DNA from 4 places in the Streptomyces sp. NPDC020996 genome. Region 3 is predicted to be linked to each of the others. Evidence: riboswitches for the same ligand, from Rfam matches in the RefSeq annotation. Region 3 holds a riboswitch; each other region holds the start of a gene.

The links. Region 3 has a riboswitch for cyclic di-AMP ahead of AB0G63_RS26220 (M23 family metallopeptidase). Riboswitches for the same ligand answer to the same signal wherever they lie in the genome.
Positions count from the first base shown of each region.
Region 1: linked by a shared signal. The riboswitch ahead of AB0G63_RS23035 (C40 family peptidase) and the one ahead of AB0G63_RS26220 (M23 family metallopeptidase) in region 3 are both predicted to bind cyclic di-AMP.
Region 2: linked by a shared signal. The riboswitch ahead of AB0G63_RS03865 (transglycosylase family protein) and the one ahead of AB0G63_RS26220 (M23 family metallopeptidase) in region 3 are both predicted to bind cyclic di-AMP.
Region 4: linked by a shared signal. The riboswitch ahead of AB0G63_RS08300 (M23 family metallopeptidase) and the one ahead of AB0G63_RS26220 (M23 family metallopeptidase) in region 3 are both predicted to bind cyclic di-AMP.

Region 1 is NZ_JBFADM010000035.1:12,020-15,497, reverse strand. It holds gene AB0G63_RS23050 (helix-turn-helix transcriptional regulator) at 1-72, opposite strand, end outside; gene AB0G63_RS23045 (ATP-binding protein) at 287-745, shown strand; gene AB0G63_RS23040 (DUF6328 family protein) at 814-1,407, opposite strand; gene AB0G63_RS23035 (C40 family peptidase) at 1,490-1,963, opposite strand; cyclic di-AMP (ydaO/yuaA leader) riboswitch at 1,967-2,178, opposite strand; gene AB0G63_RS23030 (hypothetical protein) at 2,514-2,822, opposite strand; gene AB0G63_RS23025 (ATP-dependent Clp protease proteolytic subunit) at 2,830-3,465, opposite strand.
Region 2 is NZ_JBFADM010000003.1:222,692-226,169, forward strand. It holds gene AB0G63_RS03860 (transglycosylase family protein) at 103-1,149, shown strand; cyclic di-AMP (ydaO/yuaA leader) riboswitch at 1,333-1,502, shown strand; gene AB0G63_RS03865 (transglycosylase family protein) at 1,506-2,261, shown strand; gene eno (phosphopyruvate hydratase) at 2,601-3,478, shown strand, end outside.
Region 3 is NZ_JBFADM010000043.1:29,993-33,470, reverse strand. It holds gene AB0G63_RS26225 (pitrilysin family protein) at 1-1,385, shown strand, start outside; cyclic di-AMP (ydaO/yuaA leader) riboswitch at 1,577-1,737, shown strand; gene AB0G63_RS26220 (M23 family metallopeptidase) at 1,750-2,514, shown strand; gene AB0G63_RS26215 (GntR family transcriptional regulator) at 2,767-3,462, shown strand.
Region 4 is NZ_JBFADM010000008.1:15,173-18,650, reverse strand. It holds gene AB0G63_RS08315 (MarR family transcriptional regulator) at 1-250, opposite strand, end outside; gene AB0G63_RS08310 (dihydrofolate reductase family protein) at 317-1,447, shown strand; tRNA gene AB0G63_RS08305 (tRNA-Met) at 1,632-1,705, shown strand; cyclic di-AMP (ydaO/yuaA leader) riboswitch at 1,974-2,131, shown strand; gene AB0G63_RS08300 (M23 family metallopeptidase) at 2,143-3,156, shown strand; gene AB0G63_RS08295 (PrsW family intramembrane metalloprotease) at 3,271-3,478, opposite strand, start outside.

The sequences.
Region 1 (3,478 bases), on a different contig from region 3:
CCTCGCCTCGGCGCGCAGCGCTCGCAGTTCGGCGCCCAGCTTCCTGCGGCGCACCGCGGGACCGTGCTGCATGGGTCCCTCCTTACTCCTTATGAGGCGCCCCGACACGGTCTCTCGTGGCAGAGTTCACCGCTTTGAGCGACAGATATATGCATATCTCGGTGGATCGCCAGCCGTGACCCGTGCGGTGATGGCAGTCTGACGGCGAAGCACCAGTCCGGGACCGTACTCGAACCATCCGCTCCGTGTCGGACCAGCGGTCCCGTGGGAAAGGGACGACGTCGCCATGGCAGACCATCTGGAAGCATCCGTCACTCTGCCGAGCGATCCCGCCTCGGTCTGCGCGGCCCGCACCTACGCGATCGACACCCTCGCGGAGTGGGGCCTGGCGCCGCACACGGAGGTGGCCGACACCGTCCGGCTCATCGTCTCCGAACTCGCCACCAACGCCGTCCAGCACACCCTCGGGCAGTCGCCCACCTTCACCGTCGGACTCGAACTCGACCGCGACGAACAGTTGCGCATCGGCGTCACCGACAGCCACCCCCGGTTCCCGAAGCGGCTGCCCGCCGCCGTCCAGCAGGACAACGGCCGCGGCCTGGTGATCATCCGCTGGCTGACCGCCGAGTGCGGCGGCAGACTGTGCGTGCGCCCCACCCGGGAGGGCGGCAAGACCGTCTCCGTCGAACTGCCGTGGAAGGTGCCGGCCCGACCGGTGCCGGCAGCCGGGCAGCAGGAGCCGTAGCGGGGCTCGGGCGAGGGTTCAGCGGCGCCGTGCGGCGGTTCCCGGTGCACGGCCACGTCGGGCGAGGGTCAGCGGCGCCGTGCCGACGGCTCCCGGTGCACGGCCGCGTCCCGCGGCGCTCCCGGCTGCCTGACGACGGGCGCGGCCTGCTGCGCGGCCTGCTGCGCGGCCTGCTGCTCGGCGGACAGGCCCGCCCGCCGCACCAGGCGAGGCAGCAGCCACCACAGGCCGAGGCACACGCACAGGGTCGCCGCGCCCGCGGCCACCCCGCCCGCCCGGCCCGTCGTCACGTCCACCACGAGCAGCACCGAGCCGGTGAACGCCAGCACCAGCACACCCATGCCGATGGTGGCGAGCCGTGAGGACACCTGGACGACGCGCGGCTTGGCGCCCCGCTGGAACAGCGAGCGGTGCAGCGCGGCCGGCGCGGTGAACAGGGCGGCGGCGAGGACCGCGAGCAGCAGTGTGGTGACGTAGGTGGCCCGCTGGACCGGGTCGAGGGACGGGAAGCGCGGGGTGAAGGCCAGGGTCAGCAGGAAGGCGAAGAGGATCTGCACGCCGGTCTGGGTGACGCGCAGTTCCTGGAGCAGTTCGCCGAAGTTGCGGTCGGCGCGCTCCAGCGGGGTCTCGTTGCGTGCGGTGCAGGGGACATGGTCGGCCATGGTTGAACGGATAACCGGCCAGGACCGTGTCACGCCTCGTCGGGTGGCGGCGTGTCAGGGGCGCCGCCACCCCACGCAAGGATCAGCTGACCCGGCCGTACCAGACGCTCTTCGTCCAGATCTTCTGCAGTTTCACCACGTCCCCGGTCTTCGGGGCGTGCCAGATCTTCCCCTTTCCGGCGTAGATGCCGACGTGGTAGACGTACGAACCCGAATGGAAGAACACGAGGTCTCCGGCCTTGCGGCTCTTGGCGGAGATGTGGCGGGTCTTGTTGTACTGCTGGGCCGCGGTACGCGGCAGGCTCTTGCCCGCCTTCTTGTACGAGTACAGCGTGAGCCCGGAGCAGTCGAACCGGTGCGGACCGGTGGCGCCCCACCGGTAGGGCGAACCCTTCTTGGAAGCCGCGATCTGCAGTGCCTTCGTCGCGGGCGTCGCGGCGGCCGCGTCGGAGGCGAAGCCCGGAACCACGACCGAGCCGCCCACCGCGGCGATGGTGAGGGCCGAGGCCGTGCCGGCCCGGACCATCAGCGACGGGACACGATTGAGCGCAGTCATGCGCAACCCTTCGTCAGCCGCCTGTGAAGGATGACCTGTCGGATTCGGGCTGGCGAAGTTGCCCGGCCGCTCGCGCGGCTTCACCCCAAGGGCTGCTCGGCCCGGTCATGGCGTGACCGTTCCGGCGACCCGTCGTGCTTGGGTCCTCCACTCCTGCCGATCCACTCCTGTCGACCGGTCATCCGGGCGGCGGCAGGACTCGGCGTCCGCCCGGATCGCCCCGCCGCGGCGGCGGGGGCTTGTCGTCAGACACGGATCTTGGCTCACGGATGTCCGAAAAGCCCAACGGAAACGGGGATTTGTGTTGTTACTCACCACTCACCCGTTCGGGTGCCCACAGCTGTGTTCGGAGGCGCGTCATCACCTCCGAAACGGCCCGGACCAGCGAAGAAATGCCTCATCCCGCCTTGGGGCCGGGCCCGTTGCGCAACTCGACCGGTCAAAAAAGAGGAGGTGTGTCTAGTCCGGAAGGCGGTACGCCGTTTGGTCCGTTTCGGCCCCGGCCCGGACACCGGCGCCGGGCGACCGCGGCCCGGGCCCGGCGCGTGCCTCAAGTGCCGGGCTGGGGAGGCACGGTGACCCGGGCGGTGCGCCGCTCGCCGTCCAGTACCCGCAGCGCCCGCGCCAGGGTGGGAGCGTGCAGTTCGGTCTCGCCCCGCTGGTGCATCAGGGCGAGCGCGTCGCGCAGTTCGGCCGCCCTGGCCACCAGCGCCTGCGCGGCCCGCAGCCCGCGGTAGGTGTCGCCGTGGTGGGCCGGATTGATGCGGCCGAGCAGGTCCACCACGTCGAGGTAACGGTCGATCAGCTCGCCCTCGGCGCGGGTCAGCGCGGGCAGCGGCGGGAGTTCGGGCGGGATCACCGGTCGCTCACCTCCCGACGGGCGGGACGAGGGGGGCCCGGCGGCCGGGGACGATCCGGTCCACCAGGCCGTAGTCCACGGCCTGCCGGGCGTCGAAGACCCGGTCCCGCTCGATATCGGCGCCGATCTTCTCCCGGCTGTGTCCGGTGGCCCGGGCCGGCATCTCCTCCACGAGGCGGCGATTGCGCGTCAGTTCCTCCGTCTGCACCGCCAGATCACTCGCCCGGCCCCGCACCGGCTCGGCGAGCGCGGGCTGGCGGATCACCACCCGCGCGCCCGGCAGCACGGAGCGCTTGCCCGGCGTCCCGGCGGCCAGCAGCACCGCGGCCGAGGAGGCGGCCTGCCCCAGGCAGGTCGTCTCCACGTCGCAGGAGACGTACCGCATCGTGTCGTAGAGCGCCGTCATGGCGCTGAACGAGCCGCCCGGCGAGTTGATGTACAGCGCGATGTCCCGGTCGGGGTCCTTGTGCTCGAGGTACATGAACTGGGCCGTCAGGTCGTTCGCCGCGGTGTCGTCGAGAGGCGTGCCGAGGAAGAGGATCCGCTCCTCCAGCAGCTTCGCGTACGGATCCGTCGATCGGCGCCCGGACGCGGTCCGTTCGGTGAACCCGGGCAGGACGTGTCGGGCGGACGGTCGGGTCATGGCATACCCCTCC
Region 2 (3,478 bases), on a different contig from region 3:
CTTGTGACAAGTGATCGTCTGCCTATACCTTCACCCATCAACGCGGCTGCTTCGAAAACCGATTGCCGCGTGGGTCACCGCTGTCTCGCGAAAGGTCTCCGCATGCTCTCCGGGAACGGTCGTCACCGTCGCCCCCGCCAGGCTCCGGCTCTCCTCGTCGCGGCCGGAGTGACCGGCTCCGCCATCGCCATCCCGCTCCTGGGCGCCTCCGCCGCGAGCGCCGCCGACGGTTCGACGTGGGACAAGGTGGCGGAATGCGAGACCGGCGGCTCGTGGAGCGAGAACAGCGGTGACGGCTTCTACGGCGGCCTGCGGCTGTCCCAGGAGGACTGGGAGAAGTACGGCGGCCTCGACTACGCGCCGAGCGCCGACCTGGCCAGCCGCAACCAGCAGATAGCCGTCGCCGAGAAGATACTCGCGGACCAGGGCGCCGGCGCCTTCCACACCTGTGGACTGACCGCCGGGCTCGACAAGGACAAGGGCGCGGCCGACATCGACACCGGGATCGCTGACGACTCGTCCGACTCCACCGGCGTCACCGACTCCACCGGCCTGTCCAACGGCTCGTCCGGCGCGTCGGGTGACGCGTCCGGCGACACGTCCGGCACGGCCTCGCCCTCGGACGCCCCGTCCCACGCCTCCGCGTCCCCCGGGGCGTCGAAGGGTTCCTCCAGCACTACGGACAAGCCCGCCAAGTCCGACAAGTCGGCTTCGCCGTCCGCCTCCCCGTCCGTGTCGCGGACGTCCGACGGCTCACCCGACGAAACGGCCGAAAGTGACGACACGGACAACTCGGAGCAGATGGTGGGCTCCTGGAGCCTCGTCGACACCGGCTCGCTTGACGTCGGTAGCGGCGTCGGCGGCGACACCGGCACCGGCCGCCACCGCGGCGGCAGCGCCGACGAGGCGGCGAACGGCCGCTCCATGGAAGCGTCCTCGGGCCGCCACGCCGCGCGCACGGACGCCGACGACGGCGACGCCTACACGGTCCACGCCGGCGACACCCTCGCCTCCGTCGCGGACACCCTCGACGTCGAGGGCGGGTGGCGCGAGCTCTACGCCCTGAACAAGAAGGCGATCGGCGCCGACCCGAGTCACATCGTCCCCGGTCAGACCCTGCGAGTAGGGGCGGAAACGGGCGAAAACTAGCGGGAGTTGACGTCCGCTTTCGCCGTGGAATGTCCGGTTTGGCGAAAGTGTGGGATGAGTCTCAGAGGCCCTGATCGTCTTTGAAATCCGGTGGATTCCGTGTCTACGGTCATGACCGCTCGCCAACGCGGGCCCCGGCTGCCGCAACGCCGAATCCTGCCAGCGGCCGTCCGGGAACAGTCGTCGCGTCAAGCGCCGTAGGCAGGAGCGGGGGACCCAAGGTAGGCGCCGGGCCCGGCCCTTGAGGGGCGGGAACGGCTAGGGGTGGAGTCGCGCACCGGGAGGTGGGCGGCCGGGCAACTCAACCGGCCCGAACCCGACAGCTCACCTCGCAGGCGTCGGTGAGGGGATCAACCATGCTGTTTTCCGGCAAGGGCAAGCACCGTCGTCCGACTGTTCTCCAGCGCTCCACCCGCGCCGTCGCCGTCGCCGGTGTCACCGGCGCCGCCGTCGCCGCCCCGCTGCTGGCGGCCGGCAACGCCTCCGCCGCCACCGCCTCCGAGTGGGACGCCGTCGCCCAGTGCGAGTCCGGCGGCAACTGGTCCATCAACACCGGCAACGGCTACTACGGCGGCCTGCAGTTCTCCGCCTCCACCTGGGCCGCGTACGGCGGCACGCAGTACGCCTCCACCGCCGACCAGGCCAGCAAGGCGCAGCAGATCGCCGTCGCCGAGAAGGTCCTCGCCGCTCAGGGCAAGGGCGCCTGGCCGGTCTGCGGCACGGGCCTGTCCGGCGCCTCCTACGACGGCGCCGCCGGGGCGCCGTCCTCGTCGTCCTCCTCGTCGTCCTCCCCGTCGTCGTCCTCCTCTTCGTCTTCCTCCTCGTCCTCCTCGCCGAGCGGCGGCACCGCCTCCCGCTACACCGAGCAGCAGAGCGCCTTCCGCTCCACCGAGCGCCCGGTCGTGAAGGCGCAGAAGACCGTCACCACCCCGACCGGCAAGAAGGTCAAGAAGGGCGACGGCGAGTACAAGGTCGTCAAGGGCGACACGCTCTCCTCGATCGCCGCGGAGCACGACGTCAAGGGCGGCTGGAAGAAGGTGTTCCGGCTGAACAAGGACATCGTCGAGGACGCCGACCTCATCTACCCGGGCCAGCAGCTGCACCTGAAGTGACAGCCGTCCGGTAGCCGGCGCGCAGGCCCCGCACAGCCCGCGTCCCCCACAGTGGACCGCCATGGGAGCCGCCCCCCGGCCCCCATGGGCTCCCCGCCCCGGTGCGTGTTCCCCCGTACGCACCGGGGCGGGGTTTTCTTTGCCCGCCGGTGCCCGGTGTGCACGCGTTGTTCACCTCGCTTTGTTCCGGGGGTGAACAATAGGTACCGTCTGACCTTGTCCACGGGACGGTCGGTCGGCTGCCGACGGCCCCGGGACGGTTAGGCTCTAGTCGCAAGGCTGCAAGACGGGCCGTCAGGCCCAGTGCCCCGCACTACCAGCGTCACATCCACGAAGGAGATGCTCGTGCCGTCCATCGACGTCGTCGTAGCCCGGGAAATCCTGGACTCCCGAGGCAATCCCACGGTCGAGGTCGAGGTCGGCCTCGACGACGGCAGCACGGGTCGTGCCGCCGTCCCCTCCGGCGCCTCCACCGGCGCCTTCGAGGCCATCGAGCTCCGTGACGGCGACCCGAACCGTTACCAGGGCAAGGGTGTCGAGAAGGCCGTCCTCGCCGTCATCGAGCAGATCGGCCCGGAGCTGGTCGGCTACGACGCCACCGAGCAGCGCCTGATCGACCAGGCGATGTTCGACCTGGACGCCACCGACAACAAGGGCTCGCTCGGCGCCAACGCCATCCTCGGCGTCTCGCTCGCCGTGGCCCACGCCGCCTCCGAGGCCAGCGACCTCCCCCTCTTCCGCTACCTGGGCGGCCCCAACGCGCACCTGCTGCCGGTGCCGATGATGAACATCCTGAACGGCGGCTCGCACGCCGACTCCAACGTGGACATCCAGGAGTTCATGATCGCCCCGATCGGCGCGGAGTCCTTCTCCGAGGCCCTGCGCTGGGGCACCGAGGTGTACCACACCCTGAAGAAGGTCCTGAAGTCCAAGGGTCTGGCCACCGGCCTGGGCGACGAGGGCGGCTTCGCCCCGAACCTCGGCTCCAACCGCGAGGCCCTCGACCTCATCCTGGAGGCGATCAAGGAGGCCGGTTACACCCCCGGCGAGCAGATCGCCCTCGCCCTCGACGTCGCCGCCTCCGAGTTCTACAAGGACGGCAAGTACCTCTTCGAGGGCAAGGAGCGCTCCGCCGCCGAGATGACGGAGTACTACGAGGAGCTCGTCGCGGCCTACCCGCTCGTCTCCATCGAGGACCCGCTGTTCGAGGACGACTG
Region 3 (3,478 bases):
CCGAGCTCGCCACGATGGAGTTCCACCCCCGGCCCAGCGCGGGCGAGGCCAGGCCCTGGGCGTTCCCGGCCCCCGAGCGCGGCACGCTCGACAACGGACTGACGGTCCTGCACTGCCACCGCCCCGGCCAGCAGGTCGTCGCCGTGGAGGTGCTCCTGGACGCCCCCCTGGACGCCGAGCCGGCCGGCTTCGACGGCGTCGCCACGATCATGGCCTGCGCCTTCTCCGAGGGCACCGACAAGCACTCCGCCGAGGAGTTCGCCGCCGAGCTGGAGCGCTGCGGCGCCACCCTCGACGCGCACGCCGACCACCCCGGCGTCCGCCTGAGCCTGGAAGTGCCGGCCTCCCGCCTGGCCAGGGCGCTCGGTCTGGTCGCCGACGCCCTGCGGGCGCCCGCCTTCGCGGACAGCGAGGTCGAGCGGCTGGTGCGCAACCGGCTCGACGAGATCCCGCACGAGCTGGCCAGCCCGTCCCGGCGCGCCGCCAAGGAGCTGTCGAAGGAACTGTTCGCGGCGGACTCGCGCATGTCGCGCCCGCGCCAGGGCACCGAGGACACCGTCTCCGACATCGACTCCGCGGCCGTACGCGCCTTCTACGAGAAGCACGTCCGCCCCGCGACCTCCACCGCCGTGGTCGTCGGCGACCTCACCGGCATCGACCTCGACGCGCTGCTCGGCGACACCCTCGGCTCCTGGACCGGCCCGGCGGCCGAGCCGCGCCCCGTGCCGCCGGTGACCGCCGACGACACCGGCCGCGTCGTCATCGTCGACCGTCCCGGCGCCGTCCAGACCCAGCTGCTCATCGGCCGCGTCGGACCCGACCGGCACGACCGCGTGTGGCCCGCGCAGGTGCTCGGCACGTACTGCCTGGGCGGCACCCTCACCTCCCGCCTGGACCGCGTGCTGCGGGAGGAGAAGGGCTACACCTACGGCGTGCGCGCCTTCGCCCAGGTGCTGCGGTCCGCGCCGGACGGCTCGGGCGCCGCGATGCTCGCCATCAGCGGCTCCGTGGACACCCCGAACACCGGCCCCGCCCTGCACGACCTGTGGACGGTGCTGCGCACCCTGGCGGCGGAGGGCCTGACCGACGCCGAGCGCGACGTCGCCGTGCAGAACCTCGTCGGCGTGGCGCCGCTGAAGTACGAGACCGCGGCCGCCGTGGCGAGCACGCTGGCCGACCAGGTCGAGCAGCACCTGCCGGACGACTTCCAGGCGACGCTGTACCGGCAGCTCGCCGAGACCGGCACCGTGGAGGCCACGGCGGCGGCCGTGAGCGCGTTCCCGGTGGACCGTCTGGTGACCGTCCTGGTCGGTGACGCCTCCCAGATCAAGGAGCCCGTCGAGGCCCTCGGCATCGGCGAAGTGACCGTCGTGCCCGCCGAGTAGCGGCACGCGCGCGTGGGGGCCCCGGTGACCGACGGGTCACCGGGGCCCTCTCATGCCCGAATTGAGGCAGAGGTTGCCTGTCTGCCCTGTGGCATGCGCTACAAAAGCGGTCTTCTGTTTGGGGATGGAGAGGCGGCCCGTTTAGCGTCGTCCGGGCTGTCCGTCAGGCAGTGCGCCGCACCCGCGGCACCGGACAGCCATCGCCGAGTCCCCGTACGGCGCGAGCCAGGGGAGCCGGGGACCCACGTCCCTGAGGTGAATCGGACGCCCGCGCCCGCGGCGAGGGGGCCCGTAGGAGACCTTCCTGCTCCGAACCTGTCAGCTAACCCGGTAGGCGAGAGGGAAGGAAAGGATCAGCCACCACATGGCGTTCACCTGCGCCACCGGGAAGCACCGCCGTCCCAGCCGTCTCAGGAGCACCTCCGCGCGCGCGGCGGGCATGGCGACGCTCGCGACCACCGGTGTGGTCGGCGCTCTGGCCGCCCCGGCGCTCGCCGCCGACAACACGGTCGAGCGGACCGGCCTGCTCCCCGTCGTCAGCCTCGGTGACGCGGTCGCCGAGAAGATCGACGCCCAGGCGGAGGCCCAGCAGCAGGCCGCCGAGGAGGCCGCGATCGAGAAGGCCGCCGAGCAGGCCGCGCGCCAGAAGGCCGCCGCGCTGGCCGCGCAGGAGCGCGAGGCCAAGGCGCGCGCCGCCCGCGAGGCCGAGCGCGAGCGCCTCAACGCGTTCACGGCGCCGATCGCGCACTCGTACGTCTCCACCGGATACCGCACCGGCGGCTCCCTGTGGTCCTCCGGCAGTCACACGGGCATCGACTTCCACGCCGCGAGCGGCACGGCGGTGCACGCCGTCGGCGTCGGCACCGTCGTCGAGGCCGGCTGGGGCGGGGCGTACGGCAACCAGGTCGTGATCAGGATGGCCGACGGCATGTACACCCAGTACGGCCACCTGTCGTCCATCGGCGTCTCGGTGGGCCAGACGGTGGCCCCGGGACAGCAGATCGGCCTGTCCGGCGCCACCGGCAACGTCACCGGACCGCACCTGCACTTCGAGGTCCGCACCACCCCCGAGTACGGCTCGGACGTCGACCCCCTCGCCTATCTGCGCAGGCACGGCGTGAACCTCTGAGGAGGGAAACCTCCGAGGGCGTGAACCTCCGAGGGCGGATCACCGGTCCGCCCCGCCGCAAGTCCGCTCCGACCCGAGCCCCGGCCAACCGGCCGGGGCTTTCGGCGTTCCGTCTGCCCGGCGGTCCGGCCCGTTGACCAAAAAATATCCCTGGATTCCGGTCCGCCGTCGGAAATTCCGGCCCATTGCATTAGAGTCGCTGAACACACGTCAATCGTCGACGTTTCACGGGGATTAATGCGGAGGTCGGTCATGCGCATTCCCGCGCACTCGGTGTGCACGGCCATTCGGGACGACATCGTCGCGGGTGTCCACGAGCGCGGCGGCCGGCTCACCGAGGAAGTCCTCGCCCGCCGCTACGGCGTCTCGCGCGTCCCCGTCCGCGAGGCCCTGCGCACGCTGGAGGCGGAGGGCTTCGTGGTGACCCGGAGGCACGCGGGCGCGTGCGTCGCCGAGCCGACCGAGCAGGAGGCCGCCGACCTGCTGGAGATGCGCGTGCTGCTGGAGCCGCTCGGCGCCTCGCGGGCCGCCCAGCGGCGCACCGAGGCCCACCTGAAGGTGCTGCGCGGCCTGGTCAGGCTGGGTCAGGAGCGCGCCAGGAGGGGCAACAGCGAGGATCTGCGCTCGCTCGGGGGCTGGTTCCACGAGACGCTCGCCCAGGCCGCCTGCAGCCCCGCGCTGACCTCGATGCTCACTCAGCTGCGCCAGAAGATCTCCTGGATGTACGCCGTGGACGCGCCGGCCGACCCGATGGAGTCCTGGGCGGAGCACGGCGCGATCGTCGACGCGGTGGCACGCGGCGACGGCGAGCGCGCGCGGGCGGTCACGGCGCTGCACACCGAGCGCTCCAGCGCCGCGCACCGGCTCCGATTCGGCGGCGGGGCGGACCGCGCCGACCGTGTGAGGAACTCGCAACATCCCGTAAACATTTCTGGGCTGCGGCATTAACATGCGCGCCGTATAC
Region 4 (3,478 bases), on a different contig from region 3:
CGTCCTTCTCCAGCCGCGTCACCGCGTACGTCAGACGGCTACGGGTGATCTTCGTCTTCTCGGCGAGGTCGGTCATGCGCAGCCTGCGCTCCGGCGCCTCGGAAAGATTGGTCAGGATGGAGTAGTACAGGTGCGGCATGCCGGCGTCCTGCTGGAGCTGCCGGTCGAGCGCGTCCTCCAGGAGGTGCGTCGCCGCGATGAACGCGCGCCAGGCGCGCTGCTCGTCCGGGGTGAGCCAGCGGGTCGTCATGCCACCAGTGTAAGTTTGTTTCAAACTTGAACCAAGACCGCCCGCCTCCGAGAGTGAGCGCGCTCGATGCCGCATCCCTACGTCCTGCTGTCCGCCGCCGTCTCCCTGGACGGCTACCTCGACGACACCGGCCCCGAGCGGCTTCTGCTCTCCGGCCCGGCGGACTTCGACCGGGTCGACGAGGTACGTGCTTCCGTCGACGCGATCCTGGTCGGTGCCGGGACGATCCGGGCCGACAATCCGCGGCTGCTGGTCAACTCGGAGCGTCGCCGCGCCGGCCGGGTGGCCGCGGGCCGGTCCGCCTACCCGCTCAAGGTCACGGTCAGCGCCTCGGGGGAACTCGATCCGGCGGCGCGGTTCTGGCACACGGGCGGCGAGAAGGTCCTCTACACGACCAACGAGGGCGCCGAACGGGCCCGCGCGCTGGGACTCGCCGCCGACGTCGTCGCGCTGGGCGGCGACGTCGGCTGGCGGCCGCTGCTGCGGCATCTGCACGACGTCCGGGGAGTGCGCCGTCTCATGGTGGAGGGCGGGGGGCTCGTGCACACCCAGCTGCTCCAGCAGGGGCTCGCCGACGAGCTGCAGCTCGTGCTGGCGCCGGTGTTCGTGGGCGACCCCGCCGCGCCGCGGCTGTTCGGCCCGGGGGCGTACCAGGGCGGGCGGCTGCGCCTGCTGGAGACGCGGCGGATCGAGGACGTCGTCCTCATGCGGTACGAGCCGACGGCTCCCGGGGCGGGGGAGGTCGCCGTGGCCGCCGACCGCCACTGGCTCGCCCTCGCGTGCGAGCTGGCGGCGCTGTGCCCGCCGTCGCGGACGGCGTTCAGCGTGGGGGCGGTGGTGGTGGCCGGTGACGGCACCGAGCTGGCCCGGGGGTACTCCCGTGAGGGGGACGATCCTGTGGTGCATGCCGAGGAGGCGGCTCTGGCGAAGCTCGATCCGGACGATCCCCGGCTCGCCGGCGCCACGGTCTACAGCAGCCTCGAGCCGTGCGCCCGGCGTGCGTCCCGGCCCAAGCCGTGCGCGCGGCTGATCCTCGACGCGGGGGTCCGGCGGGTGGTGACGGCTTGGCGGGAGCCCGACACGTTCGTCGAGAGCGCCGACGGCAGTGGGCTGCTGGCGGGGGAGGGGGTCGACGTGGTCGTGCTGCCGGAGTACGCGGAGCGGGCCAAGGCGCCCAATCGGCATCTGGTGGGGTAGCGGGGTGCGTGTGGCGGCGTGGTGCGGGATGCCTGCGGCGGCCTGTCGCGGTTCGGTGGGGGTGCGCGTTGCGCCTGCGGTGCGGACAGAGTCGCCTTCCCGCCGTACGCGGCTGACGGCGGGTACCGCGGAGAAACGCGTGTGCTTGCCGTCCTGCGTATGACGTACACTGGTGACACACCGACGCGGGGTGGAGCAGCTCGGTAGCTCGCTGGGCTCATAACCCAGAGGTCGCAGGTTCAAATCCTGTCCCCGCTACTCAAGGCCGACGGCCGGGATCCTCAGAGGTCCCGGCCGTCGGTGTTTTTGCACGGTCCGTGACTGTGAGTGATGGGGCGGCCGCCCTGCGCAGTGTGATCGGCGGGGTATGTGAGGGGCCAACTCGCCCGTTTTTAGACGGTCATGGGGATGTACGTCCGACCTGGATTCGTTAATGATCAAGCGGAACGGCTTGGAAACGAGCCCCTGCGTCTATTAACGTTCGATAACGCAGCGCGGTCGTCCCAGCCGTCACAAGAGGCGGCTCCGTGCGCACGCGCCGAATCCCGCAAGGGAACCGGGGAACCACCACCCTGGGGTGAATCGCGCGAATGCCGCCGTGGGATCACGGTGGATATACGCGCGTAGGAGACCTTCCTGCTCCGAACCCGTCAGCTAACCCGGTAGGCGAGGAGGAAGGAAAGGAGCACGCCCACGTGGCGTCAAACCGGCCTGCCCCGACAGCCCCGTTCCAGCCGAGTGACACCTTCGGCTACGGCAGCTACCGCACCGACGAGGGCCCGTGGGAGGCATGGAACCCCACGGAGGACTCCGTCCGCCCCGTCCGCGGTCGGCACCGCGTCTCCAAGCAGCGCGGCGGGGGACTCGCCCGCAGCTCCACGGTTCTGGGCGTCGGCGTCATAGCCGCTGTCGGCGCGGGCGGCATGGCCAGCGCCAACACCGGCAAGCCGCCGGTGTCCATCTCCATGCCCGACCTGCCCTCGGTCGGCTCGCTGATCTCCGACGACGAGCCCGAGCCGCAGCGGTCCGCCACTCCGCTCAGCAGCGTCGGCGTGACCTCCGCGGAGAGCACCAAGGACGCCGGCGAGGCGCTGCGCGACCGCATCATGGCGCAGGCCGAGTCGCAGCAGATCCAGGTCGAGAGCAAGACGCAGCAGGCCACCGAGGCCGCCCTCGCCAAGCAGGTCGCCGACGCGGCCGAGCAGGCCGAGAAGGCGGCCGCCGCCAAGGCCGCCGCGGCCAAGGAGAAGGCGGAGGCGGAGGCCAAGAAGAAGGCCGAGGCCGCGCGTCTCGCCGAGCTGGCCAAGCAGTACACGCTGCCGACCTCCTCGTACACGATCACCTCGACCTTCGGCCAGGCCGGCTCCATGTGGTCCTCCGGCCACCACACCGGCCTCGACTTCGCCGCCCCTACCGGCACGCTCATCAAGGCCATCCACAGCGGGACCATCACCGAGGCCGGCTGGGCGGGGGCGTACGGCTACCGCACGATCCTGACCCTGGACGACGGCACCGAGCTGTGGTTCTGCCACCAGTCGTCGATCAGTGTGAGCGTCGGACAGAAGGTCAGCACCGGTGACGTCATCGGGCGCGTGGGCGCCACCGGGAACGTGACCGGCCCGCACCTGCACCTCGAGGTCCACCTGAACGGGCAGGCCGGCGGCATCGACCCGATGGCCTGGCTGCGCGGCAAGGGACTCAACCCCTGATCTCCCCTGATCCCCGGCGGTCCTGACGGCAAACCCCCCGACGTCAGGACTGCCGGTCAGGCGTGCCCGAGAACTCCGGGGACGACGCCGTCGGCCGGTCCAGGGCCTGAAGGGCTAGTGGCGGTACGGGTTGTACGCGGGGTTCGCGGGGTGCCCGTACGCCGGCCAGGGCGGTGTGACGACCGGCACCGGGGGAGCCGTCATCCTGGCCGCGTGGTCCAGTGCCGGCCGCGCGATCTCGCGCCGCCACCACAGCTCGGCCAGCAACTCCCGCTCCCGTACGACGAAGTCGGCGTCCGCGCGTCCGCGCCGTCCCCGGTGC